Regions from separate parts of the Bradyrhizobium sp. HKCCYLS20291 genome, predicted to be linked through region 1. Evidence: predicted binding sites of a transcription regulator. Region 1 holds the regulator's gene; each other region holds the start of a gene.
What was found. Region 1 encodes LexA, which represses DNA repair genes until DNA is damaged. Its sites were predicted from a motif close to TGTTCNNNNTGTGTTCNG; they were not measured.
Positions count from the first base shown of each region.

Region 2: the regulator LexA is predicted to act here: its motif matches at 4,473-4,490, upstream of ACQR07_RS21515 (DNA recombination protein RmuC).
Region 3: the regulator LexA is predicted to act here: its motif matches at 4,098-4,115, upstream of uvrA (excinuclease ABC subunit UvrA).
Region 4: the regulator LexA is predicted to act here: its motif matches at 2,962-2,979, upstream of ACQR07_RS23180 (PA0069 family radical SAM protein).

Region 1 covers NZ_JBNPTO010000007.1:356,093-363,869, forward strand. Annotated here, with positions in the region: gene ACQR07_RS18690 (ComEC/Rec2 family competence protein) at 1-1,882, shown strand, start outside; gene ACQR07_RS18695 (hypothetical protein) at 1,837-2,094, opposite strand; gene ACQR07_RS18700 (hypothetical protein) at 2,295-2,735, opposite strand; gene lexA (transcriptional repressor LexA) at 3,046-3,744, opposite strand; gene ACQR07_RS18710 (molybdopterin molybdotransferase MoeA) at 3,935-5,146, opposite strand; gene ACQR07_RS18715 (hypothetical protein) at 5,181-5,480, opposite strand; gene ACQR07_RS18720 (ATP-binding protein) at 5,492-7,777, shown strand, end outside.
Region 2 covers NZ_JBNPTO010000009.1:238,632-246,408, forward strand. Annotated here, with positions in the region: gene ACQR07_RS21485 (DUF805 domain-containing protein) at 1-314, shown strand, start outside; gene dapE (succinyl-diaminopimelate desuccinylase) at 332-1,486, shown strand; gene ACQR07_RS21495 (RidA family protein) at 1,506-1,889, shown strand; gene truA (tRNA pseudouridine(38-40) synthase TruA) at 1,890-2,627, opposite strand; gene fmt (methionyl-tRNA formyltransferase) at 2,748-3,683, opposite strand; gene def (peptide deformylase) at 3,824-4,351, opposite strand; gene ACQR07_RS21515 (DNA recombination protein RmuC) at 4,521-5,753, shown strand; gene ACQR07_RS21520 (AmpG family muropeptide MFS transporter) at 5,797-7,182, shown strand; gene ACQR07_RS21525 (hypothetical protein) at 7,277-7,702, opposite strand; gene recR (recombination mediator RecR) at 7,723-7,777, opposite strand, start outside.
Region 3 covers NZ_JBNPTO010000001.1:428,300-436,076, forward strand. Annotated here, with positions in the region: gene ACQR07_RS02050 (lipase family protein) at 1-15, shown strand, start outside; gene ACQR07_RS02055 (hypothetical protein) at 387-683, shown strand; gene uvrA (excinuclease ABC subunit UvrA) at 949-4,008, opposite strand; gene ACQR07_RS02065 (outer membrane protein) at 4,280-4,969, opposite strand; gene ACQR07_RS02070 (outer membrane protein) at 5,365-6,015, opposite strand; gene ACQR07_RS02075 (outer membrane protein) at 6,323-7,051, opposite strand; gene ACQR07_RS02080 (outer membrane protein) at 7,269-7,777, opposite strand, start outside.
Region 4 covers NZ_JBNPTO010000011.1:72,142-79,918, forward strand. Annotated here, with positions in the region: gene ACQR07_RS23175 (phosphoketolase family protein) at 374-2,797, opposite strand; gene ACQR07_RS23180 (PA0069 family radical SAM protein) at 2,990-4,168, shown strand; gene ACQR07_RS23185 (VOC family protein) at 4,185-4,634, shown strand; gene ACQR07_RS23190 (ribonuclease HII) at 4,714-5,562, shown strand; gene ACQR07_RS23195 (glycosyltransferase family 39 protein) at 5,757-7,265, shown strand; gene ACQR07_RS23200 (uracil-DNA glycosylase) at 7,490-7,777, opposite strand, start outside.

The DNA.
Region 1 (7,777 bases):
GCGGCCGCTGTATTCGGTCGCGCTGTCCGGCTTCGTCGAGGCGCGCGACATCCGCGAGCGCAGCGACCGGATCGTGCTGCGCGTCACTGCGATGGAGAGCCAGCGCAGCGCCATCACGCTGGCGCGCGTGCGGCTGGCGGTGCGCAAGGGCACGGCGCCCGACGTCGGCAGCTTCGTGCAGATGAAGGCGAGGCTGCTGCCGCCGCTCGCGCCGGTGCGGCCCGGCTCCTATGATTTCGCGCGCGACATGTTCTTCCAGGGCATCGGCGCCTCCGGCTTCGTCATGGGCGCGATCACGACGCTGACGCCGCCGCAAGCCGCCGGCTTCGGCCTGCGTTATGCCGCGGTCATGCAGGGCCTGCGCGACGCGATCGATGCCCGAATCCGCGCCCGGCTCGACGGCGACGAGCGTGCCATCGCCACCGCGCTGCTGACCGGGCGGCGCGATGCCATCACGCCCGACGTCAACGACGCGATGTTCATCTCCGGCCTCGGTCACGTGCTGTCGATCTCCGGCTATCACATGGCGGTCGTCGCCGGCGTCGTGTTCTTCGCCGTGCGCGCGCTGCTTGCGTTGTTTCCCGGCCTGACCGTCAGCCATCCGATCAAGAAATGGGCGGCGGCCGCGGCGCTGGTGGCGGCGGCGTTCTATCTGTTGCTGTCGGGCGCGGAGGTCGCGACGCAGAGATCGTTCTTCATGACGGCCGTCGTGCTGATCGCCGTGATGGTGGACCGCCGCGCCGTCACCTTCCGCACGCTTGCGGTGGCCGCGATGATCGTGCTGATCGCAGCGCCCGAAGCGCTGGTGCATCCGAGTTTCCAGATGTCGTTCGCGGCGACGCTCGGCCTCGTCGCGCTGGTGCAGTTCGGCATGCCCCGGCTGTTCGCGACGCCGGACTCGTCGGCCACCCAGCGCATCGCGCTGTGGGGCGGGCGCGAACTCGTGATGCTGCTCTTGGCCTCGCTGATCGCGGGGCTCGCCACCACGCCCTACGCCGCGTTCCATTTCCATCGCGTCACGCCGTATGGCGTGCTGGCCAATCTCGCGGCGATGCCGGTGGTGTCAGCGCTGGTGATGCCTGCGGGCCTGCTCGGGCTGCTGGCGGCGCCGTTCGGCCTCGACGGCCCAATGTGGTCGCTGATGGGCTGGGGCATCGACTGGATGATCGCGGTGACGCGCTGGGTGGCGGCGCTGCCCGGCGCGGTCGGACGCATCACCGCGTTCGGCATCGGCCCGCTGATCGTGGCCAGCCTCGGGCTGGTCCTGATCGGCCTGCTGCGGACGCCGCTACGCTGGTCCGGCGCCGTCGCGCTCGCTGCGGCCACCATGTGGGCCGTCGCGACGCCGCAGCCCGACATTCTCGTCTCCGGCGATGGCCGCGCGGTCGCCGTCCGCGGCGGCGACGGGCGGCTGCACGTGATGCGCACCGGCAAGGACGTGTTCGTCACGCGGGAGTGGCTCGCCGCCGATGCCGATGCGCGGCTGCCGGCCGATGCCGCGCTCGGCGACGGCGTGTCCTGCGACGAGGCCGGCTGCGTAGTGGCGATGGCCGACGGCCGCTTCGTCGCCATGGCGCTGCGCGCCGATGCGCTGGCCGACGATTGCGCGCGTGCGGCGCTGGTGGTGGCGGCGCGCGCCGCACCGTCGAACTGTGCCGCAGCTGTCATCGACCGCCATCGCCTGCGCCAGCAGGGCGCGCTGATGCTGGTGCGCCGGGGCACGCGCTTCGACGTCACGCCGGCGCGCGCCTATGGCACCGACCGTCCATGGTGGCCGGCGCCGGCCGAGGCCAGCGACTTCGATCCGACGCTGACACCGCGCGCGCCGCCGCGCAGTCAGGACGCGACGCCGCCGGAGACCGAGCAGGGCGTGGAGGATTGAGGTCCGGACAGCTCGAACGTGCCGAGATGATACTCGGCGCCGTCAAGCCCGTCGAACAGCGAGGAGACCTCGACGAGCGTGAACGACGCCGCGGGATCGCGCTGCCAGATGGCAACGTCGTCAGCCGTGACCGTCAACCATCCCAACGCCAGCCTGTAGCGGCCGGGTTCGATGATCCGGCCAGCTTGGTTCCAATCGATCTTGTTGACCACGGTAATACCCCCGGCGGCCACAACGCCGGTCGAGGGACACCGTTCCTGTCGCCAGAGCGTGATGCCTTCTCGTCGAATCAAAGCGCGTACCGCAAGTTCAGTTCACCTCTCCCCGTCGGAGAGAGGTCAACGGCACCGCGACTGCTGTTCGATCGAACCAAAACGCATACTGCTCTCGCGTGACGCCTGCGCCGCTCAGCTCAGGTGATGCTGATGCGGCGGATGGGAGTCGTCTGCGGGGTCGGCGTATCGTTCGTCATGCCGGGGCCGCGCTCGGCCGGCTGCTTGGTGACGGGCAGCTGCAGCACCGTGACGCGCTGGCCTTCGCAGAGCTGCGTCACGAGCACGTGGCGGCCGTCGGCGAACTCGACGGCGTCGTGGTGGCGATCGGGAATGTGCTTTTCGATGCTGTTGAACTTGGCGACGCGCTCGCGGATCGTCCGGGTCCAGAGCCAGCGGCTGTCGTAGCGGACGTCCTCGGCGAAGGCGAGCTCGGTGCCGGGCAGCATGCAGACCGCGACGGTCGGCTCGCTTTCGCTGGCGAAGCCGCGGGTCGCGGTGCCGCGGAACGTCGTCGAGATCAGCGTCTCGCCGACCTTGGCGGGACGGGACGCAACGGCATGGAGGCTGTAGTCACACATCGGATCGCTCCTCGCTGAGAGATAGCCGACCCACGCTTCCCCCCGGACAGGCGCAGGCCTCTATCAGAGTGGACATCGAGGAGATGTTAGCGCGCGCTTCGCGGCAATTCTGCGCTGATCTGCACGGCATGCGGGTGGCCGCGATCACAAGCGTTTGAGGATACCGCGCTGCACATCCTGAAGTGCATTCGCGCGCGACTCAGTTTCGTGTCTTGCTTCTTTTCTTTGCGTCTCACGTCGTTCGGCGGCGAAGATCACAGCACCGCGCCACCGATCGATCGTGCATGTCCAGCACGCGAGGTCGCTGCGCTCAGTACTTGCGATACAGTCCGACCAGCTTGCCCTGGATCTTGACCCGGTTCGGCGGCAGGATGCGCACCTCGTAGGCGGTGTTGGCCGGCTCCAGCGCGATCGATGCGCCGCGGCGGCGGAAGCGCTTCAACGTCGCTTCCTCGTCATCGATCAGCGCCACCACGATGTCGCCGGTGTCGGCGGTCTCGTTGCGCTGGATCAGCGCCATGTCACCGTCGAGGATGCCGGCATCGACCATCGAGTCGCCGCGCACCTCCAGCGCATAGTGGTCGCCATTGCCGAGCATGTCGGCGGGCACGCTGATGGTGTGGCTGCGGGTCTGCAGCGCCTCGATCGGCGTACCGGCGGCGATGCGGCCCATCACCGGCACGGCGACCGGGCGCTCGCCGTCATCGAGCGCCGGCGTCGAGGTGCGGACCTTGCCGAGATTGCCCTCGATGACCGAGGGCGTGAAGCCGCGGCGGTTGCTGGCCGCCTGCGACAGCTCGGGCAGCTTGATGACCTCGATGGCGCGGGCGCGGTTGGGCAGCCGGCGGATGAAGCCGCGCTCCTCCAGCGCCGTGATCAGGCGGTGAATGCCCGACTTCGAGCGCAGATCGAGCGCGTCCTTCATCTCGTCGAACGAGGGCGGCACGCCCGCTTCCTTGAGCCGTTCGTTGATGAACCGCAGGAGTTCGTACTGTTTGCGCGTCAGCATCTCGACCTGGTCCCCAGTTTGTTGTCGTCCAAGTCCCGTGCCCTTGCGTCCCTGAGCCGGAAGTGGACGTTCGTATTCGCGTCGCCCGCAACATACTAAAAACAAATCATGAACGGACACTATATGTTCGATGTGTGTTCCGCAATCCTAAAAATATGATGAATGACCCGGGCTTTGACGGGGAGAAGGGTCAGTTCGGCAGGCGCAGGATCTCGCAGACGCTGCCGGCGGGCGCCTTCGGCGCGAAGGCCGGGCGGATCAAAAGAGCCTGCGATAGCGCAAGATTCCCCAGCAGAGACGAATCCTGCTGCGTCACAGGCGTTGCGACCAGTGTACCATCGGCGCGCTCGTCGAGCTGGGCTCGCAGATAGTCCTCGCGCGAATCGTTGGCGGGGAGCTCGCGGCCGAGCAGCGCGGTTTCGCGCGGGAGCTGGGGCTCGTCGCGGCCGAGCAGGCGCCGAATCAGCGGCACCAGGAACAGGGTCGCGCAGACATAGGACGACACCGGATTGCCGGGCAGCCCGATCACCCTGACGCCGCCGAGCCGGCCATGCATCATCGGCTTGCCCGGCCGCATCGCGATCTTCCAGAACGCCATCTCGACGCCCTCGGCCTCCAGCGCCTGCTTGACCAGGTCGTGATCCCCGACCGAGGCGCCGCCCGTCGTGATCAGGATGTCGGCGCCCGACTCGCGCGCCCGGCGGATGCCCGCGACGGTGGCTTCGAGCGTATCCGCCGCGATGCCAAGATCGACCGCTGCAGCGCCTTCGGCGCGCACCAGCGCGCGCAGCGCGTAGCCGTTGGAGTAGACGATCTGACCCGGGCCGGGCTCGGAGCCCGGCATCACCAGCTCGTCACCGGTGGCGAGCAGCGCCACCGTCGGCCGTCGCCGCACCGGCAGCGCCGGATGGTTCATGCTGGCGGCGAGCGACAGGTCACGATCGCTGAGCCGGCGTCCGGCCTTCAGCAGCACCATGCCCTGATGAAAGTCGACGCCGGCGGGCCGGATGTGCCGGCCCTTGATCGCGGCTTCCGTGATCACGACGTGGCCGTCGCCCGCAATCGTATCCTCCTGGATCACGACGGCGTCGGCGCCATCAGGCACGACGCCGCCGGTGAAGATGCGAGCGGCCTCGCCGGGTCCCACCACGCGGTCGAACGGCCGACCCGCCGCGACCTCGCCGATCACCTTCAGCCGTGCCTGCGGCTTGTCCGCGTCGACAGCGCGCACGGCGTAGCCGTCCATCGCCGACATGGCCTCGGGCGGCTGCGTCCGCAGCGCTGCCAGATCGCGCGCCAGAATGCGGTGAAAGGCATCGTCCAGCGACACCAATTCCTCAGCCAGCGGCTCGGCGCCTGCGAGCACCGCGGTCAATGCATCGGATACCGGCATCAAGGCCATTGGAGTTCCTTTGAAAGCGATCGTGGGGGGCGTTCTAGCCAATGGCGCTGTCGTGGCCAAGCGCGGCGCCGGCGTTGGTTCGATTGCCCGCGCGCCCAGTGCAACGCGACCGTAGTGCTACGGTGTGGTCCGGCACCAGCCGGTTTGAGCCGATTTCGGCTCGAAAGAAGCCGAAATTGCTGGCCGTCGCAACGGGCCGGCCTGCTGCCTCGGGTTGTAGTTCAGTGTTTGAGAACGATTCTTCGCGAATCTCTGCCTGAAGCTCAACCCGGACGGCGGAACTCAAACGGAATGCCTCGCGCGGAACATCACGCAGCAGGACGCAGCTGGTCAACCACCCCTCTCTTGATCGCCGCGCTGATCGCGCTCGCCTGCGCGGCCTTCGTGGCCGTCGAGGTATCGCGCGCGGTGAGGCTGCGCGAGGCCATCTTCACCGACGGAAAGAAGGACACCGTCAATCTCACGAGCTCTCTGCTTCAGCACGCCGAACTGACGTTTCGCACGGCCGACGCACTTCTCACGGGGACCGTGTCCTCGCTCGAGCATCGTCCGCCGGATCGGGATGACCGCAGGCGTCTCAAGGCCTGGTTCATCGACGAGCTGAAGCGCATGCCGCAGCTCGTCAACCTGTTGGTGGTCGACCAGGAGGGCACGCTGCTGGTCAGCTCGATCGCCGAAGAGGGCACCGTGAACTACGCGGATCGCGACTTCTTCGCCTATCATCGCGATTCCCCGGACCGTGGCGTGCGCCTGCACGCGCCGATTCGTGGGCGAGCCAGCAATCAATGGATCATTCCGCTCACGCGGCGGTTCAACCGTCCCGACGGCAGCTTCGGCGGCGTCGTGGTGGCGGCGCTCGGCACGCAATATTTCCAGGATTTCTATCAGCGGCTGGACGTCGGCCGGAATGGCGCGATCCTGTTGGCGTCGCTGGACGGGCCGCTGCTGGTACGGCGGCCCTACGCCGAGTCCAATGTCGGCCGCGACATGAAGCAGAGCGGCCTCTTCCAGGAGCTCAAGCGCACTCCGGTCGGCAGTCTCGAGATCACGTCATCGACCGATGGCGTCCGACGCTTCAACAGCTACGAGCAGAGCAGCAGTTTACCGATCTTGGTTGCTGTCGCGCACGACGTCGAAGAAATGCTGGCGCCTTGGTGGCAGTCGACCATCCGGCGCATGGTCGAGGCCGGGGCGATCATCGTCATGATGATCCTGCTTGGCACCCTCATTTGGCGGACCACCCGAAAGCTCGCGGCCCAGGCCACCGAGCTTCGCGAGTCCAACGAGCGCTTCGCCGTTGCCATCGATGCGATGCCGGACGGGCTCAGCGTGTTCGGTGCCGACAACAGGCTCATCATCTCGAACCGGCGCGTGGCCGAGCTGTATGATCTGGACCCCCAGGAGTATCGCCCCGGCGCCCCCTTGAGCCGCTTTGCGCAGCTTTCCAGGGAGCGCGGCATCAAGTTCGATCTCGGCGCCAACAGCGACACGGTGCGGCTCGAAGGAGGGCGTACCATCGCCGTGAAGCGCGCGACGACGCCCGATGGTGGCTGGGTTTCGGTCCATGAGGACATCACCGAGCGTGTCCGCGCGGCGGAACTGCTCGACGAGCGGCTCGCTGAGCTGATACAGACGCGAAACCGCCTGGAAGAGCAGCGCAACGAACTGATCGCGACGAGCGAGGCGCTCTCCACGGCCAAGGACGCGGCAGAGGAGGCGAGCCGCGCCAAGTCGGACTTCCTCGCCGTCATGAGCCACGAGATCCGCACGCCGATGACGGGCATGATCGGCATGATCGGGCTGCTGGCCGACACCAAGCTCGATCACGAGCAGAAGGAACTCGCTGATATCGCCCAGCTCTCGGCGCGCAATCTGCTGACCGTCGTCAACGACATTCTCGATTTCTCGAAGCTCGAAGCCGGTCAGGTGACCCCGGAAGCGATCGATTTCGACATCGACAACGTCGTCGGCAGCGTCATGGCGCTCATGGGACCGAAAGCGAGAGAACGGGGTCTTGCGCTGCAGGCCTCGCTCGCCGAGGAGACGCCGCGCCGGCTCCGCGGCGATCCCCACCGGATCTCCCAGATCCTGCTCAACCTGGTCGGCAACGCGCTCAAATTCACCGAGCGCGGATCGGTCACGATCACGGCTTCGCATGAATGGCTTCCAGACGATCAGGTCCAACTCAGCATCGTGGTCGCCGATACCGGGATCGGCATCACTCGTGAATCGCAGGAGCGGCTGTTCCAGCCGTTCAGCCAGGCCGACACCTCGGTGTCGCGCCGCTACGGCGGCACCGGTCTTGGACTGGCGATCTGCAAGCGCTTGTCCGAGATCATGGGGGGTACGATCGGCTTCGATAGCGTCGAAGGACAAGGCAGCCGGTTCTGCTTCACCGTCCGTTGCGGCCTCGCTTCGCCCGAGACGGTGGAGGCTGCGCCGCTCGCGCCCGAACTGCCCGACGACAACGAGGTGCTCGAAATCCTCGTCGCCGAGGATAACGACATCAATCGTAATCTGATCGCAAGGCTGCTTGCCAAGCGGGGCTATCGGGCCGACATGGTCGGCAACGGCCGCGACGCCGTCGAGGCCGTTCAGCGCAAGCGCTACGATCTGGTGCTGATGGACATG
Region 2 (7,777 bases), on a different contig from region 1:
TCGCCGTGCCGGGACTCATCAACCAATACGTCGACCTGCTGCCCGGCACGCTGCTTCCCACGATCCTCGGAGGTCTCGGCGCCGTGTTCTCGGTCTGGGGCTTCATCGAGCTGTACTGCCTGGCCGGCGATCCCGGGAGCAATCGCTTCGGACCCAGCCCGCTGCCGCAGGTCGCATCGGCCGAATACGGCGGCCGGCAGACCAGCCATCCGCCGGCCTGGAACCAGCAAAAGGAGCTGGAATTCACGCCGCACGTCGCGAGCCCACCGCTCAGCGGAGCGGCAATCGGCAGCACTAGCCGGCCGCCAAACTAGCATGATAAGCCGAGGGCATGACCGACGCCCTCGACATCACCCGCGACCTGATCCGCTGCCCTTCCGTCACGCCGGCCGATGCCGGCGCGCTCGGTGTGCTCGAAGCCCTGCTGGCGCAAGCGGGCTTCACGACGCATCGCGTGACGTTCTCCGAGGCAGGCACCGCCGACATCGATAACCTCTACGCTCGCATCGGCAGCGAGGGACCGCACATCACCTTCGCCGGCCACACCGACGTGGTGCCGCCTGGCGACGAAAAGGCCTGGAGCCTCGGCGCATTCTCCGGCGAGGTGAAGGACGGCTACATCTACGGCCGCGGCGCGGTCGACATGAAGGGCGGCATCGCCTGCAGCGTCGCGGCGGCGCTCGACTATCTGCGCGAGCACGGTGGCCAGCCCAAGGGCTCGATCTCGTTCCTGATCACCGGCGACGAGGAGGACGTCTCGATCAACGGCACCATCAAGCTGTTGCAGTGGGCGGCCGAGCGCGGCGAGCGCTTCGATCATTGCGTGCTTGGCGAGCCGTCCAATCAGGAAGTCATGGGCGACTGCATCAAGATCGGCCGCCGCGGCTCACAGTCCGGCACCCTGATCGTCGAAGGCAAGCAGGGCCACGTCGCCTATCCGCACCGCGCCTCCAACCCGGTGCCTGACATCTCGCGCCTGATCGTGGCACTTTCCGACGAGCCGCTCGATCACGGCAGCGCGCAATTCCAGCCGTCGAACCTCGAATTCACCACCGTGGATGTCGGCAACACCGCGACCAACGTCATCGCAGGGATCGCACGAGCGAAGTTCAACATCCGCTACAATGACTGCCATACGCAGGAGTCGCTGCGCGCGCTGGTCGAGAAGCGGCTGGCAACAGCCTGCGGCAACCGCATCCGCGCCCACATCGACTGGCTGCCGTCGAACTCCAACGTGTTCCTGACCAAGCCGGGTCCGTTCACCGACCTCGCGGTCGCGGCGATCGAAGAGGTCACCGGCCGCAGGCCTGATTTGTCGACCACCGGCGGCACGTCGGATGCGCGCTTCATCTCGAGCTACTGCCCGGTGATCGAGTTCGGCCTGGTCGGCCAGACCATGCACCAGATCGACGAGCGCGCCTCTGTCGCCGATATCGCGACGCTGACGAAGATCTATCGCGGCATCCTCGACAGATATTTCGCCTGAGCTGCAAGGGGTGGCGCGGATGGACCGACGAGCTCTGAGCGCCAAGGACGCGCCGCAGCCCTCGGGCTGCTACAGCCAAGTCTGCGAGGTCTCGCACCCGACGCGATGGGCATTCGTGAGCGGTCAGATTCCGCAAGATGCAGATGGCGCGGTGCCCGCCGATTTCACGAGCCAAGCCCGTCTCGTGTGGCGCAATGTAGAAGCGCAGCTTCGGGCGGCCGACATGACACTCGGCAACATCGTCAAGGTCACGACCTATTTGTCGGATCGAAAGTACGGCGTCGAAAACCGCGACGTTCGCAACGAAGTCCTGGGCGACCTGGCGCCTGCATTGACGGTGATCATTGCCGAAATCTTTGACAGCGCCTGGCTACTCGAAATCGAAGCAGTCGCCGCCGCCTGATCAGTAGTCGACCTTCACGAGATACAGCCCTTCGGGCGGCGCGACGACGCCGCAGGCGGCGCGGCTGCGCGCGGCGAGCGCGGCCGCCAGATCATCGGCGCTCCAGCGGCCCTGCCCGACCCACACCAGCGAGCCGACCATCGAGCGCACCTGGCTGTGCAGATAGGAGCGTGCCGAGGTGATGACGGTGATGGCGTCACCGTCCCTGACGACGTCGAGCTGATCGAGCGTCTTCTCCGGTGATTTTGCCTGGCACTCGGTGTCGCGGAACGTGGTGAAGTCGTGCTTGCCGATCAGGCGTTGCGCAGCGACGTGCATCGCATCCGAATCGAGCCGCTGCGGCACGCGCCAGACGCGGCCGACCTCCAGCGCCAGATTGGAGCGACGATTGACGATGCGATAGCGATAGTGCCGCTTGCGCGCGGAGAAGCGCGCTTCGAACGTCTCCGGCACGATCTCCGCGTCGAGCACGGCGACCGGGTTCGGGCGCAGATGCGCGTTGAGCGCATCACGCAGCTTGTCGGGGCGGAACGCCTTCTCGATGTCGCAATGCGCGACCTGCCCGGTGGCGTGAACGCCCGCATCGGTGCGGCCGGAGCCGTGCACGCGGGTCGGCACGCCGCAGGTCGCCTGCACCGCCGTTTCCAGCGCGCCCTGCACCGACGGCAGCGTCTCCTGCAGCTGCCAGCCGCAGAACGGGGTGCCGTCATATTCGATGGTGAGCTTGTAGCGGGGCATCCGGTTTATTGCTGCCGTCATCGCCCGCGCAGGCGGGCGATCCAGTCATCGCCGACGTCTCGGCTCGACAATGGCCGTCTCGGCGTACTGGATACCCCGCTTTCGCGGGGTATGACAGCGTTACGAAAAGCGGGCACCACACTTCAATGGCGTGCCGCGCAGGAAATCCGCGGCCTTCATCGGGCCCTTGCCGGCGCGCTGCAGTTCGGTGATGCGGATGGCGCCGTCGACACAGGCGATGGTGAGCTGCTCGTCGAGCACGGTACCCGGCTCACCCACGCCAGCGGTTAGCGCACAGCGCAGGATCTTCAGGCGCACCGCCTCGCCATCGAGCCCGATCTCGCTCCAGGCACCAGGGAACGGCGACAGACCATGGATGTGGCGCAGCACGGCATGCGCCGGCCTGCTCCAGCCGATTCGAGCTTCGGCCTTCTCGATCTTGGCGGCGTAGGTGACGCCGTCCTCGGCCTGCTTCGTCAGCGTCAACCCGCCGCGCTCCAGCGCAGCCATCGCGCGCACCATCAGGTCGGCGCCGATCCGCGACAGGCGATCATGCAGATCGGACGCCGTCATGGCGTCGGTGATACCAATGCGCTCGGCTATCGCGACGTCGCCGGTGTCGAGACCGACGTCCATCTTCATGACCATCACACCGCTTTCGGCATCACCCGCCATGATGGCGCGGTTGATCGGCGCGGCGCCGCGCCAGCGCGGCAGTAGCGAAGCGTGAAGATTGTAGCAGCCGAGCCTGGGCGTATCGAGAATCGACTGCGGCAGGATCATGCCATAGGCGACGACGACGGCGGCATCGGCCTCATGCGCGCGGAACCCGGCCAGCGCCTCCTCGGTCTTCAACGTCTTCGGCGTGAGCACGGGAATGCCGAGCCGGCGCGCCTCGGTCTCGATCGGCGTCGGCACCAGCGCCAGGCCACGGCGGCCGCCGGGCTTCGGCGCGCGGGTGTAGACGGCTGCGATCTCGTGGCCATGGCCGGCGAGCTCGAGCAGGGTCGGCACGGCGAAGTCCGGCGTACCCATGAAGATCAGGCGAAGCGGCATCTGGTGGGCGATCCTGCATGGCCGAATCCTCCGCGTCACGGCTGGGCTTGTCCCGGCCATCCACGTCGCGATGCCAATGCGAGCGGCACGACGTGGATGCCCGGGTCGAGCCCGGGCATGACGGAGGAGAGAGTTGTTTGTTACTCGCCCGCGCGCTTGGCGGCCTTGGTGAACTTCTTCATCACGCGGTCGCGCTTGAGCTTCGACAGATAGTCGATGAACAGCACGCCGTTGAGATGGTCGATCTCATGCTGGATGCAGGTGGCGTAGAGCCCCTCGGCATCCTCCTCGCGGACCACGCCGTCGATATCGGTGAAGCGGACGCGGACGCGCGCCGGCCGTTCGACCTCCTCATAATATTCGGGGATCGACAGGCAGCCTTCCTCGTAGATCGACAGCTCATCCGACTTGGCGACGATCTCCGGGTTGATGAAGACCCGCGGCTCGCGCTTGGTCTCGCCGCCGGAATCCGGCTTCGCCAGATCCATGGTGATGAGGCGCAAGGGCTGCGCGACCTGGATCGCCGCGAGCCCGATGCCGGGCGCGTCGTACATGGTCTGGAACATGTCGTCGACCAGCTGCCGGATCTCCGGCGTGACCTTCTCGACAGGCCTGGAGACCAGCCGCAGCTGCCGATCCGGCAGGATGATGATTTCTTTTAGGGACATGGCGCGCGATTTAAGCCGCGGAACTGACCGGGTCAATCTAATGGCGTGCGGTTAAGACATCGCTAACCATGAATTTCAACGATCCGTTAACCATGCTTCTTAACCCGGCCTTAACCATAAATGTTCTCTCTTCGTTCGCGAGCTTGCGCGAATCGGATAGACGGGGGTGATGACCGCCAGCCAAAGCCTCAATCCTGTCGTCGTCATGATCGGCGACCTGCCGATCCGGGCCAGCGATGCGCTGATCGGATTCGGCGTGCTGGTGCTGCTGCTGCTCGTGATGATCGTGGCGGCGGTCGCCCGCTCCGGCCGGCGCGGGACCGAGCTTGCTGCCCTGCAGGCGATTCGTGCCGACGAGCTTGAACAACGGTTCGGCGAGATGATCCGCGTCCAGAGCGAGGCCTCCGGCCGGGTCGACGCGATGGCGCAGCTGCTGGCCGGGCGCCAGGTGGACCTGGCCCGCAGCGTCAACGAGCGGCTCGATGCCGTCACTCACCGCGTCGGCCAGTCGATGGAGCAGAGCACGCGCCACACCATGGATTCGCTGCGCGTGCTGCACGAGCGGCTCGGCATCATCGACAATGCGCACCGTGATCTCAGCGAACTGACCACGCAGGTGACGACCCTGCGCGACGTGCTTGCCAACAAGCAGTCACGCGGCGCCTTCGGCCAGGCGCGGATGGAGGCGATCGTCCAGGATGGGCTGCCGAAGGGCAGCTACGCGTTCCAGTACACGCTCGCCGGCGGCAAGCGGCCAGACTGCGTCGTGTTCCTGCCCGACACCAGGCCACTGTGCATCGACGCCAAGTTTCCGCTGGAGGCGGTCACCGCGCTGCATGACGCCGAGACCGAGGAGGAGAAGCGCGTCGCTGCGCAGCGCCTGCGCACCGACGTGCTGCGCCACGTCAACGACATCGCCGAGAAATATCTGGTCGTCGGCGAGACTCAGGATACGGCCCTGATGTTCGTGCCGTCGGAGTCGGTCTATGCCGAAATCCACGACGGCTTCGACGACGTCATCCAGAAGGCCTATCGCGCGCGGGTCGTGCTGGTATCGCCGTCGCTCCTGATGCTCGCCATCCAGGTCATGCAGCAGATCATGAAGGACGCCCGCATCCGTGACGCCGCCGACCAGATCCGCAACGAGGTGATCCATCTCGGCGACGACCTCGGCCGCCTGCGCGAGCGCGTGCTCAAGCTGCAGAAGCATTTCGGCGACGTCAGCGAGGACATCCGCCAGATCCTGATCTCCGCCGACAAGATCGAGAAGCGCGCCGCCCGCATCGAGGAGCTGGATTTCAGCAAGCAGGACGCGCCGGTGGACTCGCCCCGGATCGTGCCGGGCACAAGCACGACGCCGGACCTGTTTCCGTTGGCCGGCGGGATGCAGGCGGGAGAGTGAGGGTGGCGTCGCGACAGCCGTCCAAATCTGCTACCACCCGGTCATGACTGCACCCGACGCGACATCCGACCTCGCAGCGCCCGCCGCAAACCCCGAAGCGCCCAAGCCCGCCCCGACCTGGCGCGAGAGCATGGCCGTGTACCTGCAGCCACGCGTGTTGATCGTGCTGTTCCTCGGTTTCTCTTCGGGCCTGCCGCTGGCGCTGTCCGGCTCGACCTTGCAGATCTGGATGCGCGAGCTCGGCGTCGATCTCGGCACCATCGGGCTGTTCGCGCTCGTCGGCACGCCCTACACGCTGAAGTTCCTGTGGGCGCCGCTGGTCGATGCGCTGCACGTGCCGCTGCTCACCCGCGCGTTCGGACGGCGGCGTGGCTGGCTGGTGTTCGCGCAGATGCTGCTGATCGCGGCCATTCTGCTGCTGGGGTCAACCGACCCGGCGCATGCGCCGTTCATGGTGGCGCTGGCCGCGCTGCTGGTCGCCGCGACGTCGTCGACCCAGGACATCGTGGTCGACGCCTTCCGCGTCGAGAGCCTGCCGGAAAGCGAGCAGGCCGCCGGCATGGCGTCCTATGTCGCGGCCTACCGCATCGGCATGCTGGTCTCCACGGCCGGCGCGCTCGTCGTGGTCAGCGCGTTCGAGAACTCGGGGCTGACGCGGCCGTCGTCCTGGATGTGGGGCTACGTCGTCATGGCCGCCCTGGTGCTGATCGGCACGATCACGGCACTCGCCGCAACCGAGCCGGCGCAGTCGAAGCAGGCCGAAGCCGAGATGAGCGCCGACACCGCGCTCACCCGTGTGATGCATGCGGCCAGCGGCGCGTTCCTCGAATTCCTGGGACGGCGCGATGCGCTGGCCGCGCTCGCCTTCGTCGTTCTGTTCAAGTTCACCGACGCCTTCTCCGGCACCATGACCGCGCCCTTCGTGATCGATCTCGGCTTCACCAAGGTCGACTACGCCGCGATCGTGAAGGGCGTCGGCCTCGCCGCCACGCTCGCCGGCGGCTTTGCCGGCGGCTTCGTCGCGCGGCGCTATTCGCTCGCCACGAGCCTGTGGATCGGCGGTGTCGTACAGGCGCTGGCCAACCTGTCGTTCTCGTGGCTTGCAGTCGTCGGCGTCAATCAATGGGCGCTGGCGTTGGCGATCTCGGCGGAAAACTTCACCAGCGCGATCGGCACCGTGATCTTCGTCGCCTATCTCTCCGCGCTGTGCCAGAACCCGCTGCACACCGCGACCCAATACGCGCTGCTGACGGCGCTCGCCGCCGTCGGCCGCACCTATCTGTCGTCAGGCGCAGGCTACGTGGCGAAGGCGACCGGCTGGCCGGCATTCTTCGTCATCTGCGTGCTGGTCGCGATCCCGAGCCTCGTGCTGCTCGCCTGGCTGCAGCGGCGCGGGCATTTCGCGGCACTGGGGCCCGTAAAGGTATAGCTTCTCACCTCGTATAAGGCCGTCATCACCCGCGAGCCGGGCGATGACAGCGGAAATCATGACGCTGCATTCGCGTGAACACCGATAGCGGCTCTCAGCGCTTCACCAGGCTCCACTTGGTCACGACCGCCTCGCTGATCTGCCCCGCATCCTGGGCGCAGGCGATCTCGTCGACCTTCACGGCGATCTGCTTACCCAGGAACCCTTTCAACTGCGAGGCCTGCGCGGGGCTCGCGGTGATCAGCTGGAACGTCTCCGGGCCGGTCTCGAGATTGCACAGCCCGCCCGGTGGCGGCAGGCGGCGGGGCTCGCTGGTGATCTGATAGGCCGATGACGGCTGGCCGGGCTTGGCGCCCTTGACCTTCAGCGCGCTCAGCTCACCCGACAGCACGTCGCCGGCGTTGAGCGGCTTGCCCGCCTTCAGCGACGTCTCGCCCTGCTGCGCCAGGACGGATGGCGCCGCGAGCGCCACAAGAATCGCGCCCAAAGCCAGCCGTTTGCCGAATCCACGCTTCGTCATCATCTCACTTCCGTCTGTGCTTAGAACAAGGTCCGCTGCCGCATCGCGGCCGAGAGCGTGCCTTCGTCGAGATAG
Region 3 (7,777 bases), on a different contig from region 1:
GCCGTGGCGGCGTAAGACCCTGGCGCGCGCACGCAGCGCGTCGCGCGTCGGCTTGCAGGCCTGCGTCGCGCAGGCCTGCAAGGGCTGCAACGCAGCGTCGATCAACACGTCATCACGATTTTTGTGAGAGTGCGGCGCGGTAACGCCTTGCGCAGGGCGGCCGTTGACCCGGCACCCCGAGCCCGACCCAGGGCGATGTCGCCCGCAGGGCAACAACAACGGCACGCTGACCGGCGTCGACCGACCGTGGTAAGCTTCGCCGAAGGCTAGGGTCGTTCGATCAAACCCGTCGCTCTTAACGCCGAGCGGCGGGTTTTTCGTTGCCTTCCAGGCGGCAGACAATAGGCTGGGGTGAGCCGTCACCTTGAAGTCCAGCGGACCCGCGCATGAAAGTCATTCCGCCGTTTCAGCTCACACCCGAACCGTTGGATGAGGCCGCGCGCGAAATGCCGCCTTTCAAATGGGCGCCAAAGCCAATCGGGCGCCGGCACCAACTCGGTGGAAGCCCCGATTTCATCCAGGGTGATGAATGGCCGACCTGCAAGACCTGCCGGGTCAAGATGACGTTCTACGGCCAACTCGACTCGATCAATGACGAGATATGCATCGCGGATTGCGGGATGATCTACGTCTTCCTGTGTTTTGGTTGCTTCGAGTCCGAGTCGTTCGTTCAATCGAACTGATGCACTCCGTTGCTCGTGCCATGCAGCGGACTCTCGGATCACGCATCAGCCCGTCGTCTCAACCGTCATTGCGAGGAGCGCAGCGACGAAGCAATCCAGAGTCGCGGGCGGGACTCTGGATTGCTTCGCTTCGCCGCTTCGCTCGCAATGACGGCGTGACGAACATTGTTTGTCCGCGTAGCCCCGATGAGCGTAGCGATATCTGGGGTCATCGCCGGTTTTTGCGGAGACCCCGGATGTCGCTGCTTTCTTCCGGGCTATAAGATTACTCCGCCGCCTCGCTCGCAGCCCCACGCCCGCGCTTCTTCGGCTTGGCTGACTTCTCCAGCACCGGCTTCAGGAACTGCCCGGTGTAGCTGCGCGGCGCCTTGACGATGTCCTCAGGGGGGCCCCAGGCGACGATCTCGCCGCCGCCGTCGCCGCCTTCGGGGCCGAGGTCGATGACCCAGTCGGCGGTCTTGATGACCTCGAGGTTATGCTCGATGACGACCACCGTGTTGCCCTGCGCGACCAGCTCGTGCAGCACCTCCAACAGCTTCTTGACGTCGTGGAAGTGCAGGCCGGTCGTGGGCTCGTCGAGGATGTAGAGCGTGCGTCCCGTCGCGCGCTTGGACAGCTCCTTGGCGAGCTTGACGCGCTGCGCCTCGCCGCCGGACAGCGTGGTGGCCTGCTGTCCGACATGGATGTAGTCGAGGCCGACGCGGCGGAGAGTCTCGAAGGTGTCGCGCACGCGCGGCACCGCCTTGAAGAACTCGGCGGCCTCCTCGACGGTCATGTCGAGCACGTCGGCGATCGACTTGCCCTTGAACAGCACGTCGAGCGTCTCGCGGTTGTAGCGCTTGCCCTTGCAGACGTCGCAGGTGACGTAGACGTCGGGCAGGAAGTGCATCTCGATCTTGATGACGCCGTCGCCCTGGCAGGCTTCGCAGCGGCCGCCCTTGACGTTGAACGAGAACCGGCCGGGCTCGTAGCCGCGCGCCTTGGACTCCGGCAGGCCGGCGAACCATTCGCGGATCGGCGTGAACGCGCCGGTATAGGTCGCGGGATTCGAGCGCGGGGTGCGGCCGATCGGCGACTGGTCGATGTCGATGATCTTGTCGATGTGCTCCAGGCCCTCGATGCGGTCGTGCGGCGCGGCGCCCTCGCTGGCGCCGTTGAGCTTGCGCGCGATCGCCTTGTAGAGCGTGTCGATCAGCAAGGTCGATTTGCCGCCGCCGGAGACGCCGGTGATGGCGGTGAACAGGCCGAGCGGAATCTCGGCCGAGACGTTCTTGAGATTGTTGCCGCGGGCGTTGATGACCTTGATGGTGCGGCGATGGTTCGGCGGCCGTCGCTCGGGGACCTCGACTTCCAACTCGCCGGTCAGATATTTGCCGGTCAGCGATGCCGGATTGCGCATGATCTCGGCCGGCGTGCCCTCGGCGACGATGTTGCCGCCATGGGTGCCGGCACCGGGGCCGATGTCGAGCACGTAGTCGGCGAGACGGATGGCATCCTCGTCGTGCTCGACGACGATCACGGTGTTGCCGAGGTCGCGCAGCCGCTTCAGGGTGTCGAGCAGGCGGGCGTTGTCGCGCTGGTGCAGGCCGATCGACGGCTCGTCCAGCACGTAGAGCACGCCCGTCAGACCAGAGCCGATCTGCGAGGCCAGGCGGATGCGCTGGCTCTCGCCGCCTGACAAAGTGCCGGAGGAGCGCGCCAGGGTCAGGTAGTTCAGGCCGACGTCGAGCAGGAAGGTGAGGCGGTCGCGGATCTCTTTCAGGATGCGGGTGGCGATCTCGGTCTGCTGCGCGTTGAGCTGCTTCGGCACCTCGGCGAACCATTCGCCGGCGGCCTTGACGCTGAGATCGGAGATCTCACCGATGTGCTTGCCGCCGACCTTGACGCACAGCGCCTCAGGCTTCAGCCGAAAGCCATTGCAGCCGGCGCAGGGCACGTCGTTGAAGTACTTGCCGAGCTCCTCGCGCGCCCATTCGCTCTCGGTCTCGCGGAAGCGGCGCTCGATGTTGGTGATGACGCCCTCGAACGGCTTCTTGGTGTCGTAGGCGCGGACGCCGTCCTCATAGGTGAACTTGATCTCGTCGTCGCCCGAGCCGTGCAGCAGCGCGTTCTGCGTCTTCTTCGGCAGGTCCTTCCACTTGGTGTCGAGCGTGAACTTGTAGAATTTGCCGAGCGCGGTCAGCGTCTGCAGATAATACGGCGAGGACGACTTGGCCCAGGGTGCGATCGCGCCCTTGCGCAGGGTGACGTCCTTGTCGGGAATGACGAGGTCGGCGTCGACATGCTGCTCGACGCCGAGGCCGCCGCATTCCGGGCAGGCGCCATAGGGATTGTTGAACGAGAACAGCCGCGGCTCGATTTCCGGGATGGTGAAGCCGGAGACCGGGCAGGCGAACTTCTCCGAGAACAGGATCCGCTCAGGGCCGCTCTTGTCGTGGATTTTTGCCACCTTCTTCTTCTCGTCATGGCCGGGCTTGACCCGGCCATCCATCTCCTTGGAAGAGGATGGATCACCGGGTCTCGCGCCTTCGGCGCGGCCCGGTGATGACGAGGGAGGGGCATCGGCGAATTCGATGACGGCAAGGCCCTCAGCGAGCTTCAGTGCAGTTTCAAAACTTTCCGCGAGGCGCTGGCCGATGTCGGCGCGCACCACGATGCGGTCGACGACGACGTCGATGTCGTGCGGAAACTTCTTGTCGAGCGTCGGCGCCTCGGCGAGCTCGTGGAAGGTGCCGTCGATCTTGACGCGCTGGAAGCCCTTCTTGAGGTACTCGGCGAGCTCCTTCTTGTACTCGCCCTTGCGCCCGCGCACGACCGGCGCCAGGAGATACAGCCGCGTGCCCTCCGGCAGCGCCAGCACGCGGTCGACCATCTGCGACACGGTCTGGCTCTCGATCGGCAGGCCGGTCGCCGGCGAGTAGGGCACGCCGACGCGGGCCCAGAGCAGGCGCATGTAGTCGTAGATCTCGGTGACGGTGCCGACGGTGGAGCGCGGGTTCTTCGAGGTCGTCTTCTGCTCGATCGAGATCGCCGGCGACAGCCCGTCGATCTGGTCGACGTCCGGCTTCTGCATCATCTCCAGGAACTGGCGCGCATAGGCCGACAGCGATTCGACGTAGCGGCGCTGACCCTCGGCATAGATGGTGTCGAAGGCGAGCGAGGATTTTCCAGAGCCGGACAGACCGGTGAACACCACCAGTCTGTCGCGCGGAATCTCGACGTCGATGTTCTTGAGATTGTGCTCGCGGGCGCCGCGGATGGTGATCGCCCGCAGGCTCGACTGGTTGGCTTGCGCGCGCTGCTTGGCCTTGAGCACTTCATCCATGACGATCGTCCCACGGCGCTGTGACGCGCCATCGTTGCAGGCGCGTTCGCCGGAAGCCGGCCATCGGACGCCAGAGGGAAAGGTATCGTCGGAACGTAGGAAGAACGAGCCTGGATTTCCAGTGCCGTCCGCGAATCATCAACAATGCGTTCGGCGAATGGCAGCGTCTGGCAGCAGCTGATCCGGCTGGGCGCCTCCGATACCGCGCGCGAGGAACAAACAAAAGCCTCCGCCGTGAGGCGGAGGCTCAGGGCACGCGATGGCGCCAGCCTCAGAAGCGGTAGTTGAAGCCAATATCGACGGAATGCATGCCGACCGTGCCGGTGCCGCGGCTGACGCTGCGGCCGAGCGCGCTGAACGTATAGGTCTCGCTCGAGAAGTTTCGGTGGAGATGCTGGAGCTTCACCGTCCATTGCGGCGCAAGCATCCATTCGACGCCACCGCCCACGGTCCAGCCGCCGTGAAAATGGCTGTCGGACGCCCTGAACGCGCCAGGTCCCGCCAGTGACAGCTTCATCTCGTCCCAGGCGAAGCCGCCGGTGCTGTACACCAGGAGCCTGCCGAAGCTGCGGCCGAAGCGGGCGCGGAACGTTCCCCAGTCCTGGATCTTCACCGTCAAGATGCCGGGCCCGCGAAGGGTGGCGATGGTGTTCGAGCTGCTGATGTCGGTCCAGGCTGCATCGGCCTCGACGCCGACCACGATGTTGCCGCTCTGCCAGTTGTAGCCGGCCGTGGCGCCGGCGAGGCCGCCGCCGAGCGCGCCCCTGTTGAAGGCGTAGCCCCCGGAGGTGCCGAGATAGAAGCCGGCCCAGCTGAATTGCGGAGGCGCCACCGGCGCCTTGAGATAGTTTTCGGTCCCCAGATCCGCCGCCGTGGCCGGCGCAGCCAGCATGGCCAGGGCAGCAGTCAAGGCAGCACCGGTCAGAATCAGAGTCTTAGTCGTCCGCAAAATACGCAACATGATACGCAACTCCCCAAGACCTGCCTTGCGGCAGGCGACACACTGTTAGTTCTAGTTCCCCCGTTTACGTTGCGGTCATAGCCGGCTTCCTGGCGCACAGCCGTCACTTCAGCGCCACACTTCAGGCGAAACCGGGGAACTACGGGGCGCGTTTAAAAAGCAGAATGAATTGAATGGGTTGTACGGCGGTCAGCGTTGCGCCGATGCAACAAGGCGCAGAACGTGAGTTCCGCCAGGATGCAACCTGTGAGTTCCGCGTGTGGCCGGGCCACTGCGAATCGTCGAGCAGCCTGTCCGGCCGCGTCGCGCGCTGCGGGCGAGCGCGTCGTGACAACAAAAAAACCTCCGCTCGCGAGAGCGGAGGTTTCTCTGTGCGTTGGCCCGGAGGCCAAGTCTTAGAAGTGGTAGTTCACACCGACCTGCACGGTGTGCAGGTTGATGTCGCCCGACGGGACTGTGCCGCCAACGCCATAGTTCTCGCTGCCGAAGCTCTTGTAGAGGTATTCAGCCTTCACCGACCACTTCGGAGCAAACATGTATTCGCCGCCACCACCGATGGTCCATCCATTGTGGAACTGCCGGCCGAAGCCCGTCAGACCGAGGACGGTGACGGTCGCCTTGTTTTCCATCCAAGCGTAACCGCCGGTGGCATACAGCATGGCGGGACCGAAGGCGTAGCCGATGCGGCCGCGCACGGTGCCCATATCCTCGATCTTGCTGGTGAACGAGGCGCCCGGCACGACGATCGAGCCGTTGATGTCGGCCCAGGCTGCATCAGTTTCGATGCCGAACACGACCGGACCCTGCTGCCAGTTGTAGCCGAGGGTGCCGCCGAGGAAGCCGCCCTTCTGGGACACCAGGCCGCCGAAGCTGTTGTTGTCTTGGGTGGCGTAACCGCCCATGCCACCGATGTAGAAACCGGTCCAGGTCTGAACCGGCGCAACGACCGGGGCCTTGGTGTAGGTCGGACGCGCGGCAAGATCAGCGGCGGCAGCGGGAGCGGCCAGGGCGGCCAGAGCCACGGTCGCGAGCAGGATCTTCTTCATTCTTGTCTCCAGTGTGGTCGGCGAAGTCCGCGTCGCACCGAAAAACTCACGCACGAAACAGACTCACTCGTTGAAGTTGACCACCTTTCTATAGCCGGGTTCCGCCCAGATTACCGTCACCCGGAAGACACACTCGCGGGCGAAACCGGGCTTTTACGGGGAAGCCTGAGAAAGTCGAAGTAATTCAAATGCTTGGTTCCGTGTGTTGCGGTGCGGTGCCGTGGTGCGCGCGCAACAAAAAAGGCCGGCTGGACGCCGGCCTCTCCAGGTTTCGTTAGACGACGAAACCTTCGGTTGTCGAACCCGATCAGTATCGGGCGACGACCGGTCCGCCGAAGCGGTAGTTCAGCCGGGCCGTGAACAGATCGACGTCCTGCTTGATGGTGTCGGTCTGGGTGAAGACGGCGCCGCGGAAGGTCACGTTCTGGTTGCCCATGAACAGGTGATCGTATTCGAAGCCGACCGACCAGTTCGGAGCAAAGCCGAATTCGACACCGGCGCCGACCGTGGCACCCCAGCGGGTGCTGGTGGTGGTGGCGAGCGGAGCGAAGATCACGCCCGAGAAGATGTCCTGCTTGGAGCTCGTCACCGCAGCGCCGCCCTTGGCGTAGAGCAGGACGTTGTCGAAGGAATAGCCGATCTGGCCAGTGAACAGGCCGAGCGCGTTGACCTTGGTGCGGTTGGAGTCGACCGGGAACACCAGGCTGTTGTTCTGGCCGGTCAGGTCGGCCCAGTTGCCCTGCGCCTCCAGGCCGAACACCACCGAGCTCATCTGCCAGCGATAGCCGAACTGGCCGCCGACGGTGCCGCCGGTGGCGTTGTGACAGCCTTCCGCCGCGCCGCCGACGATCGTCCAGCAATTGCGGCTGGTGCCGTAGCCCGCGTTGATGCCGGCGTAGAAGCCGCTCCAGTCGTTGATGGCGACCATCATCGGCGGTGCCTTGGTGTAGGGCCGCGCGGCGAGGTCTGCCGCCGAAGCGGAATTGGCGGCTGCGATGCCGACGAGGGCCGTCGTGATCACGAGCAACTTTTTCATCAAATGCTCCCCCGAGGAGTTTTGGAATGACAAGCGATGGCATGTTGATACATCGCGGGCCGCGGAGAGGCTGTAACGGATGCGCCACAGGGATGAAAAAGCGTTATAAATCAAATATTTAACACAAAAACGCCGTGTCGATGCCGGGCTGTGGACACGAAAAAGGCCGGCGCGAGCGCCGGCCTTCGAATGTGCTCTGAGGAGCAGCGTTTTTTCGTCAGTAGCGCGGGGTGCCCGGGCCGCCGAATCGGTAGTTGACCCGGACGGTCGCCATGTCGATGTCCTGCTTGATGGTGTCGACGCGGGCGTTCACCGCGGCCACCGGGAAGCTGATATCGCGCGAGCCCATGAACAGGTGATCGTACTCGAGGGCGACCGACCAGTTCGGCGCGAAGCCGTACTCCACGCCGGTGCCGACGGCGCCGCCCCAGCGGGTCTCGCTTGCCGAATCCAGGACCGTGCCGACCGCGAAGGGCGCGGCGTTGGTGGCGGTGCCGGTGTATTTGTTGTGAACGACGGCGGCGCCGCCCTTCACGTACCAGAGCACGTTGGCCCAGGCATAGCCGACCTGGCCGGTGAACAGGCCGATGGCGTCGGTCTTGGTGTTGTTGGTGACGCCGGCGGCGAGCGCTGCGGTGCTCGCATTGGATGATTTCAGATTGGTCCAGTTGCCCTGGGCTTCAACGCCGAACACCCAGCTCGCGGCCTGCCAGCGATAGCCGACCT
Region 4 (7,777 bases), on a different contig from region 1:
AGTGTTATCATTTTGTCACGGCCAAATCAGCCCGCTGCGCTGCGGAATTTTGCAGCAGTTGGCGAGGGCCGCAGGGCTCCGGCGAGAAATCGAGTTCGCTGGAGCGCAAATCTCTCCTGGGACGCACTGCTCATCGCCACGGTGTGGTTCTCGATCCTCACCCTGAGGAGCCCGCCAGAAGGCGGGCGTCTCGAAGGGCGAGGCCCGATGGTGGCCTCATGGTTCGAGACGCGCCTTCGGCGCTCCTCACCATGAGGGTTGGGCTCCGCGACCGGCGCGACATGATGACCGTCCAGATCGAAGCCCGCGCTGCACATCGACAAAGAGCTGCCGCGGCGCGTTCAGGCGGTGCGATGCACGGGTGGTGAGAGGCTCATTCGCCGGCCTCTGGCGGCGTCGTCCCGGCCGCGCTGTTCGGCCAGACCCAGTCGCGGATGGCCGGCATGTCCTCGCCGTGCTCGCGGACGTAGCGCGCGTGCGCGATCAGTGCGTCGCGGAAATCCTGCTTCACATGCGCGGCGGAGACGCTGAGCCCTGGCACCCGCTCGATCACCTCGATGGCGAGGTGGAAACGGTCGAGCTCGTTGAGCACCACCATGTCGAACGGCGTGGTCGTGGTGCCTTCCTCGATGAAGCCGCGCACATGCATGCCGGCATGGTTGGTGCGGCTGTAGGTGAGGCGGTGAATGAGATGCGGATAGCCGTGATAGGCGAAGATCACAGGCTTGTTCGTCGTGAACAGGCTGTCGAAGTCGCGGTCGCTGAGGCCGTGCGGATGCTCGGTCTCAGGCTGCAAGGTCATGAGGTCGACGACGTTGACGACGCGGATCTTGAGATGCGGCAGCCTGTTGCGCAGCAGGTCGACGGCGGCGAGCGTCTCCAGGGTCGGGACGTCTCCCGCGCAGGCCATCACGACGTCGGGTTCGGCGTCGGCGGGGCCGGTGCCCGCCCACGACCAGATGCCGATGCCGGCGTCGCAATGAACAGCGGCGTCCTGCATCGACAGCCATTGCGGCGCGGGCTGCTTGCCGGCGACGATGACGTTGATGCGGTTGTAGGTGCGCAGGCAGTGATCCGCGATCCACAGCAGCGTGTTGGCATCCGGGGGCAGGTAGATGCGGACGATGTCCGCCTTCTTGTTGGCGACGAGATCGACGAAGCCCGGATCCTGATGGCTGAAACCGTTGTGATCCTGACGCCAGACATGCGAGGTCAAGAGATAGTTCAGCGACGCGATCGGCCGCCGCCACGGCAGATGGCGCGACACCTTCAGCCATTTGGCGTGCTGGTTGAACATCGAATCCACGATGTGGATGAAGGCCTCGTAGCAGGAGAACAGGCCGTGGCGCCCGGTCAGCAGATAGCCTTCGAGCCAGCCCTGGCAGAGGTGCTCGCTGAGCACTTCCATGACGCGGCCGTCATGCGCGAGATGCACGTCATAGGGCTCGATGCCCTCCATCCATACCCGCTCGGTGACGTCGAACACCGCGTCGAGCCGGTTCGAGGCGGTCTCGTCCGGGCCCATGATGCGGAAGTTTCGGTTGGCCGCGTTCAGCGTGATGACCTCGCGCAGAAACTTCCCGAGTTCGCGCGTCGCTTCCGCGATGGTCTCGCCGGGTGAGGTCACCTCGACCGCGAAGGCCCGGTAGTCCGGCAGCTTGAGCTCACGCTTGAGCAGCCCGCCATTGGCGTGCGGATTGGCGCCCATGCGCTGTGGGCCCTTCGGCGCCAAGGCCTGCAGCTCCGGCACGAGACGGCCTTGCGCATCGAACAGCATCTCCGGCTGATAGCTCTTCATCCAGGCCTCGAGCAGCGCGAGATGCTCCGGCTTGCCGCGCGGATTCGAGATCGGCACCTGATGCGCGCGCCAAAAACCCTCGACCTTGAGGCCGTCGACCTCTTTCGGCCCGGTCCAGCCCTTCGGGCTGCGCAGGATGATCATCGGCCAGCGCGGGCGCTGGATCACGGCATCGGGCTGACGCGCGTTCTGCTGGATCGAGCGGATGCTTGCGAACGCCACGTCAAACGCATCCGCCATCTGCCGGTGCATCGCCTTGGGCTCGTCGCCTGCGACGAACAGCGGCGCATAGCCGTATCCTTCGAACAGGCACTTGATCTCGGCATCACTCATGCGGCCGAGCACGGTCGGATTGGCGATCTTGTAGCCGTTGAGATGCAGGATCGGCAGCACGGCGCCGTCATGCGCAGGGTTCAGGAACTTGTTCGAATGCCAGGACGTGGCGAGCGGGCCGGTCTCGGCCTCGCCATCGCCGACGACGCAGGCGACGATCAGGTCGGGATTGTCGAACGCTGCGCCGTAGGCGTGCACCAGCGCGTAGCCGAGCTCGCCGCCTTCGTGGATCGACCCCGGCGTCTCCGGTGCCGCATGGCTCGGAATGCCGCCAGGGAAGGAGAACTGCCGGAACAGTTTGCGCAGGCCGTCGGCATCGCGGGTTATGTCCGGATAGATCTCGCTGTAGGTGCCCTCGAGATAGGTGTTGGCGACCATGCCCGGGCCGCCATGGCCGGGACCGCAGACATAGATGACGTTGAGATCCTGCGCGGCGATGGCGCGGTTGAGATGGGCGTAGATGAAGTTCAGACCCGGCGTGGTGCCCCAGTGGCCGAGCAGGCGCGGCTTGATGTGCTCCGGCTTCAGCGGCTCGCGCAGCAGCGGGTTGTCGAGCAGATAGATCTGCCCGACTGAGAGATAGTTCGCCGCACGCCAATAGCGATCGAGCAGGTCGAGATCGTCGGCGGGAAGGGGCGGTTGGGGAGAACGAGAACTGATCTGCATGGGACCTCGCTTGCCGTCCATTTCGCGCCTGCGGGAGAGTACAGGAGAGTAACGCCACACCATCCCGTTCCAACGCGGCCGCAGCATAGAACGGGAATGTGATGGCTGGGCTGGCGCAGGCTCAGAACCAATTGGTTGGGGCTTGTTCAATTTTGATCTTGTTATGTTCTCTTTTTGTGCTATGTCTTGGCCATGAGCCGAGCATCTTCACATGCCCTCAAGCGCCCGCCGGTCACGGTGCCCTCCGAGCCGGTGGGCGCGCCTTCCTCCAGTCCTGAAAAGGACTTTCCCGAACTCGCGGTCGCCATCGAACGGGGCCGGCGCCGCGGCCGGGGTGCCCAATCCAATGCGAGCGGCCGCTACGAGGCGGAGGCCCGCGTTGTCTTCGACGATGGCTGGCAGAGCCTCGAGGAACTGCCGCCGTTCAAGACGACGGTCGCGACCGATACCTCGCGCAAGGTCATCACCCGCAACGAGTCGCCTGACATCGGCTTCGATCGCTCGATCAATCCGTATCGCGGCTGTGAGCACGGCTGCGTCTATTGTTTCGCGCGGCCGACCCACGCCTTTCTCGGCCTGTCGCCGGGGCTCGATTTCGAATCCAAGCTGTTCGTGAAGCCGGATGCGCCGGCGCTGCTGGAGAAGGAGCTCGCGGCCAGCGGCTACGAGCCGCGGATGATCGCGATCGGCACCAACACCGATCCCTACCAGCCGATCGAGCGCGAGCGGAAGATTATGCGCGGCATCCTCGAGGTGCTGGAAAAGGTTGGCCATCCCGTCGGAATCGTCACCAAGTCGGCGCTGGTGATGCGTGATGCCGACATTCTGGCGCGGATGGCCAAGAAGAACCTGGCGAAGGTCGCGATCTCCGTGACCACGCTGGATCCGAAGCTGGCGCGTACCATGGAGCCGCGGGCGTCGACGCCGTCAAAGCGGTTGGAAGCGCTGCAGGCGCTGTCGAAGGCGGGGATTCCGACCACCGTCATGGTGGCGCCGGTGATCCCGGCGCTCAATGACAGCGAGATCGAGCGTATCCTCGATGCAGCCGCGCACGCCGGCGTCAAGGAGGCGGCGTATGTGCTGCTGCGGCTGCCGCTGGAGGTGCGTGACCTGTTCCGCGAATGGCTGCTGGAGCACTATCCGGACCGCTATCGCCACGTCTTCACCCTGATCCGCGACATGCGCGGCGGCCGTGACTACGACTCGCAATGGGGCACGCGGATGAAGGGCACGGGGCCGATGGCCTGGATGATCGGCCGCCGCTTCGAGATCGCCTGCGAGAAGCTCGGGCTGAACAAGCGCAGGACCAAGCTGACGACCGATCACTTCGTGCGGCCGAAGGGCGGTGGGCAACAGTTGAGTTTGTTCTAGGCGTGCGGAGAGCGTCATGAATGCAGAGGTCGTGGTCCCGCGTTTCACCGTCATCACGCTCGGCGTGTCCGAGATGCCGCGAAGCATTGCGTTCTATGCCTCGCTCGGTTTCGCCCGGAAGTTTGCGGATACCGGCGAGGCCGTGGCGTTTTTCGACACCGGAGCAACCGTCCTGGCGCTGTATCCATGGCAAGCCCTGGCCCGAGAGGCTGGTTTGCCGGAGCAGCCGAGGCCCCCGGCGTTCCGCGGGGTGACGCTGGCCTGGAACTGCCGGTCGGAGGCTGAGGTTGATGCTGTCCTGGCTGCGGCAGTGGAGAAGGGGGCCGTGCTGCTGAAGCCGGCGCATACGACCCACTATGGCGGCTATTGCGGCTATTTCGCCGATCCGGATGGCCATGTCTGGGAAGCCGTCGTGGCGCCCGGCATCGAAGTTGGTGATGATGGCCGGGTGCGTCTGCCGGCGTAGACGGGGGCGATGACTGCGCTGCGAATAGCGGGGAATTGAGAACGGTTGCAGGTTGCGCTGCTGTGCCCCGGTCCGCACGATGCCGGCCATGATTCGGGATCGAGCGAACAAACCGGGCAGAGCGAAAGCTACAGCTGGAGCGGCGATGAAGAGAGCCGCTGTGACGGGGGCGGCCGAGCCGGCCGCCGCGAAAGCTGCGCGCAAAACGGCAGTCAAAGCCGGCAAGGGCATCATCGCGGTGGCGCCGCCAAGCTTCCGCCGTGAGCGCGCGCTGCTCAAACAGGGCATCTGGCCGGTCGCTGGCTGCGACGAGGCCGGTCGTGGGCCGCTGGCTGGACCGGTCGTGGCCGCCGCCGTGATTCTCGATCCCAATCGCATCCCGAAGGGCCTGGACGATTCCAAGCGGCTGACCGCCGAGCAGCGCGAGGTGCTGTTCGACAAGATCTGCAAGACGTCTTCCTTCGCGGTGGCAATGGCGTCGCCGGCGCGAATCGATCGCGACAACATCCTGCGGGCCTCGCTGTGGGCGCTGTCGCGCGCGGTGAGGGCGCTGCCGGAAGCGCCAAAGCATGTGTTCGTCGACGGCCGCGATCGGATCGACGTCGACTGCAACTGCGAGGCCGTGATCGGCGGCGACGGCCTGGTGATGTCGATCGCCGCGGCCTCGATCGTCGCCAAGGTCACGCGCGACCGGCTGATGTGCGCGCTGGCGCAGGATTGCCCTGGTTATGGCTTCGAGCAGCACAAGGGCTATGCTGTGCCGGAGCATCTCGCCGCGCTCGACCGCCTCGGTCCATCGGTGCACCATCGCAGCCTGTTCGCCCCGGTCGTGGCCGCGCGGCGCAAGCATCAGCCTTGGACCGATATGCCCGAACCGGATCTGTTCGCGGAGATCACCGTGGTGACATCCACGGAAATCTCGCTGTGAGCCTGATGCCGGTTGCCTCGATGGCGCCGCGGTCTTAAAGCTTGAGATAGCCAACCAGCACGAATTGTCACTCCCCGCGGCGGGGGCGGTCTTGTGCGCCTCGATCACGCGGTATCGATTGCGGGCGTCGGACAAAGCTGCGGATGAGGGACGGTTCTGCCGGCCTCCTGACGTTTCAAGCGATCCAGCCGTTCATGCGTTTCACGTCACTGGTTGTCGAACTGATCCGCGCAAGGCCGCGGCTGGTCGTCGTCATCGTGGTGCTGTGCCAGGCCGTGCTCTGGCTCGGCGTCGCCGTGCTGTTCTATCGCAGCCCGCCCGGCCAGCTCGCCACGGGAATCGCATTCGGACGGGAGTACCAGGTCGGCACCGATCTGGGACCGCCGCTGACGTTCTGGCTTTCGGACATCGCCTATCGCGTCGCCGGCAACCATGTGTTCGGCGTCTACGTCGTCGCGCTGCTGTGCTCGGCTCTGGCGCTCTGGGTGATCTATCTCCTGGCGCGCACCATCGTCGGCGGCCAGCAGGCGGTGCTTGCCGTGCTGCTGACCATGACGATCACCGCGTTCGGCGCGCCAACCCTGGAATTCGGCCCCGAGGTGCTGGCGCGGCCACTCTGGGCGCTGCTGCTGCTGCATAGCTGGCAGATCCTGGGGCAGGGGCGGCGCAATGCTTGGTTCGCCTGGTCGATCGAGGCCGGCCTTCTGCTGCTGACCACGCCGGCGGCCGCCGGTCTGCTGCTCCTGATCGTCGGATTCACAGTTTCGACTGTGCAGGGCCGTCGCGTGCTGCGCTCGTTCGATCCGCTGTTCGCGCTGCTCGTCGTGCTGGCGCTGGCGCTGCCCTATCTGATCTTCGTGATGCGGTCCGACAGCGTCGGGCTGCCGGCGCTGCCGCTCCTGGCCGAGCTGTCGGCACGCGCCTGGCAATGGCTCGCTCTGGCGGGTGGCCTGTTGCTGGCGGTCGCGGCCGTGCTGCTGCTCGTCATCCTCGACGCGAGCTGGGCCGGGCGCAGCGACACCGACGCGCCGATCATCTATCGCCGGCCCGTCGCGCCGCTCGCCCGCGACTTCGTCTATTGCTTCGCGATCGCACCAGCGCTGGCTGGAAGCCTGATCGCGGCGCTGTTCGGCCTGCCCACGGTGTTCGGCGGCGGCGCCGTCACCTTGAGCATGGTCGGCCTCGCCATGGTGGTCGCCTCCGGGGATCTGATCTATCTGCGGCGCCAGCGTTTGCTGCGGATGGTCTGGGCTGCCGCGGTGGCCGCTCCGGCCGTTCTGGTGGCTGGCAGCGCGGTGGTACTACCCCTGATCGGTGATGGTGAGCTCACCACGTCGATGCCGGCCCGCGATATCTCCCGCTTCTTCGTCGAGAGCTTTGAGCGCCGCACCAGCCAGCGGCTTCAGGCGGTGGCCGGCGACCCACAGCTCGCCAGCCTGGTCTCGCTCGGCCGCCGCCGCGCGCACCTGTTCCTCGACGCCACGCCGCAGCGGACGCCGTGGCTCACGGCCGCGAAATTCGCCGAGACCGGCGGCGTCGTGGTGTGGCGCGCCTCCGATACGGTCGGCACGCCGCCGCCGGACCTCGCCCAGCGCTTTCCGGGCCTGGTGCCCGAGGTGCCGCGCAGCTTCGACTGGCTGATCAACGGCCGCCAGCCGGTGCTGCGCATCGGCTGGGCGATCGTCCGGCCGAAGGGGCAGTAGTCTCGCCACGAACTTCGTCATTGCGAGGACTATTCGCGAAGCAATCCCCAGTCCCGCCGTGGCCCCTGGATCGCGTCGCTGCGCTCGCGATGACGGAGTTTGTGGAGGGCGAGGTGCCCGCCCCAACCGTCATTGCGAGCGCAGCGAAGCAATCCAGAGTCCCGCCCGCGACTCTGGATTGCTTCGTCGCTCCGCTCCTCGCAATGGCGCCGAGAGAGTTTGGCTCAAACCGCCAGCACCGTCGCGATGGCGCGCAGGTCCTGCCAGGACAGGCGCTTGTAGGACGGCGAGCGCAGCAGATAGGCCGGGTGGAAGGTGGCGATGGCACGGATGGTGCGCTTGCCGGTGTCGTAGTCGCGCCATTTGCCCCGCGTGCGCATGATGCCCTCGGTGGTGCCGAGCAGGGCCTGCGTCGATGGGTTGCCGAGCGTCACCAGCACGTCGGGATCGACCAGTTCGATCTGGCGGCGGATGAACGGCAGGCAGATCTGCGTCTCCTGCGGCGTCGGCGT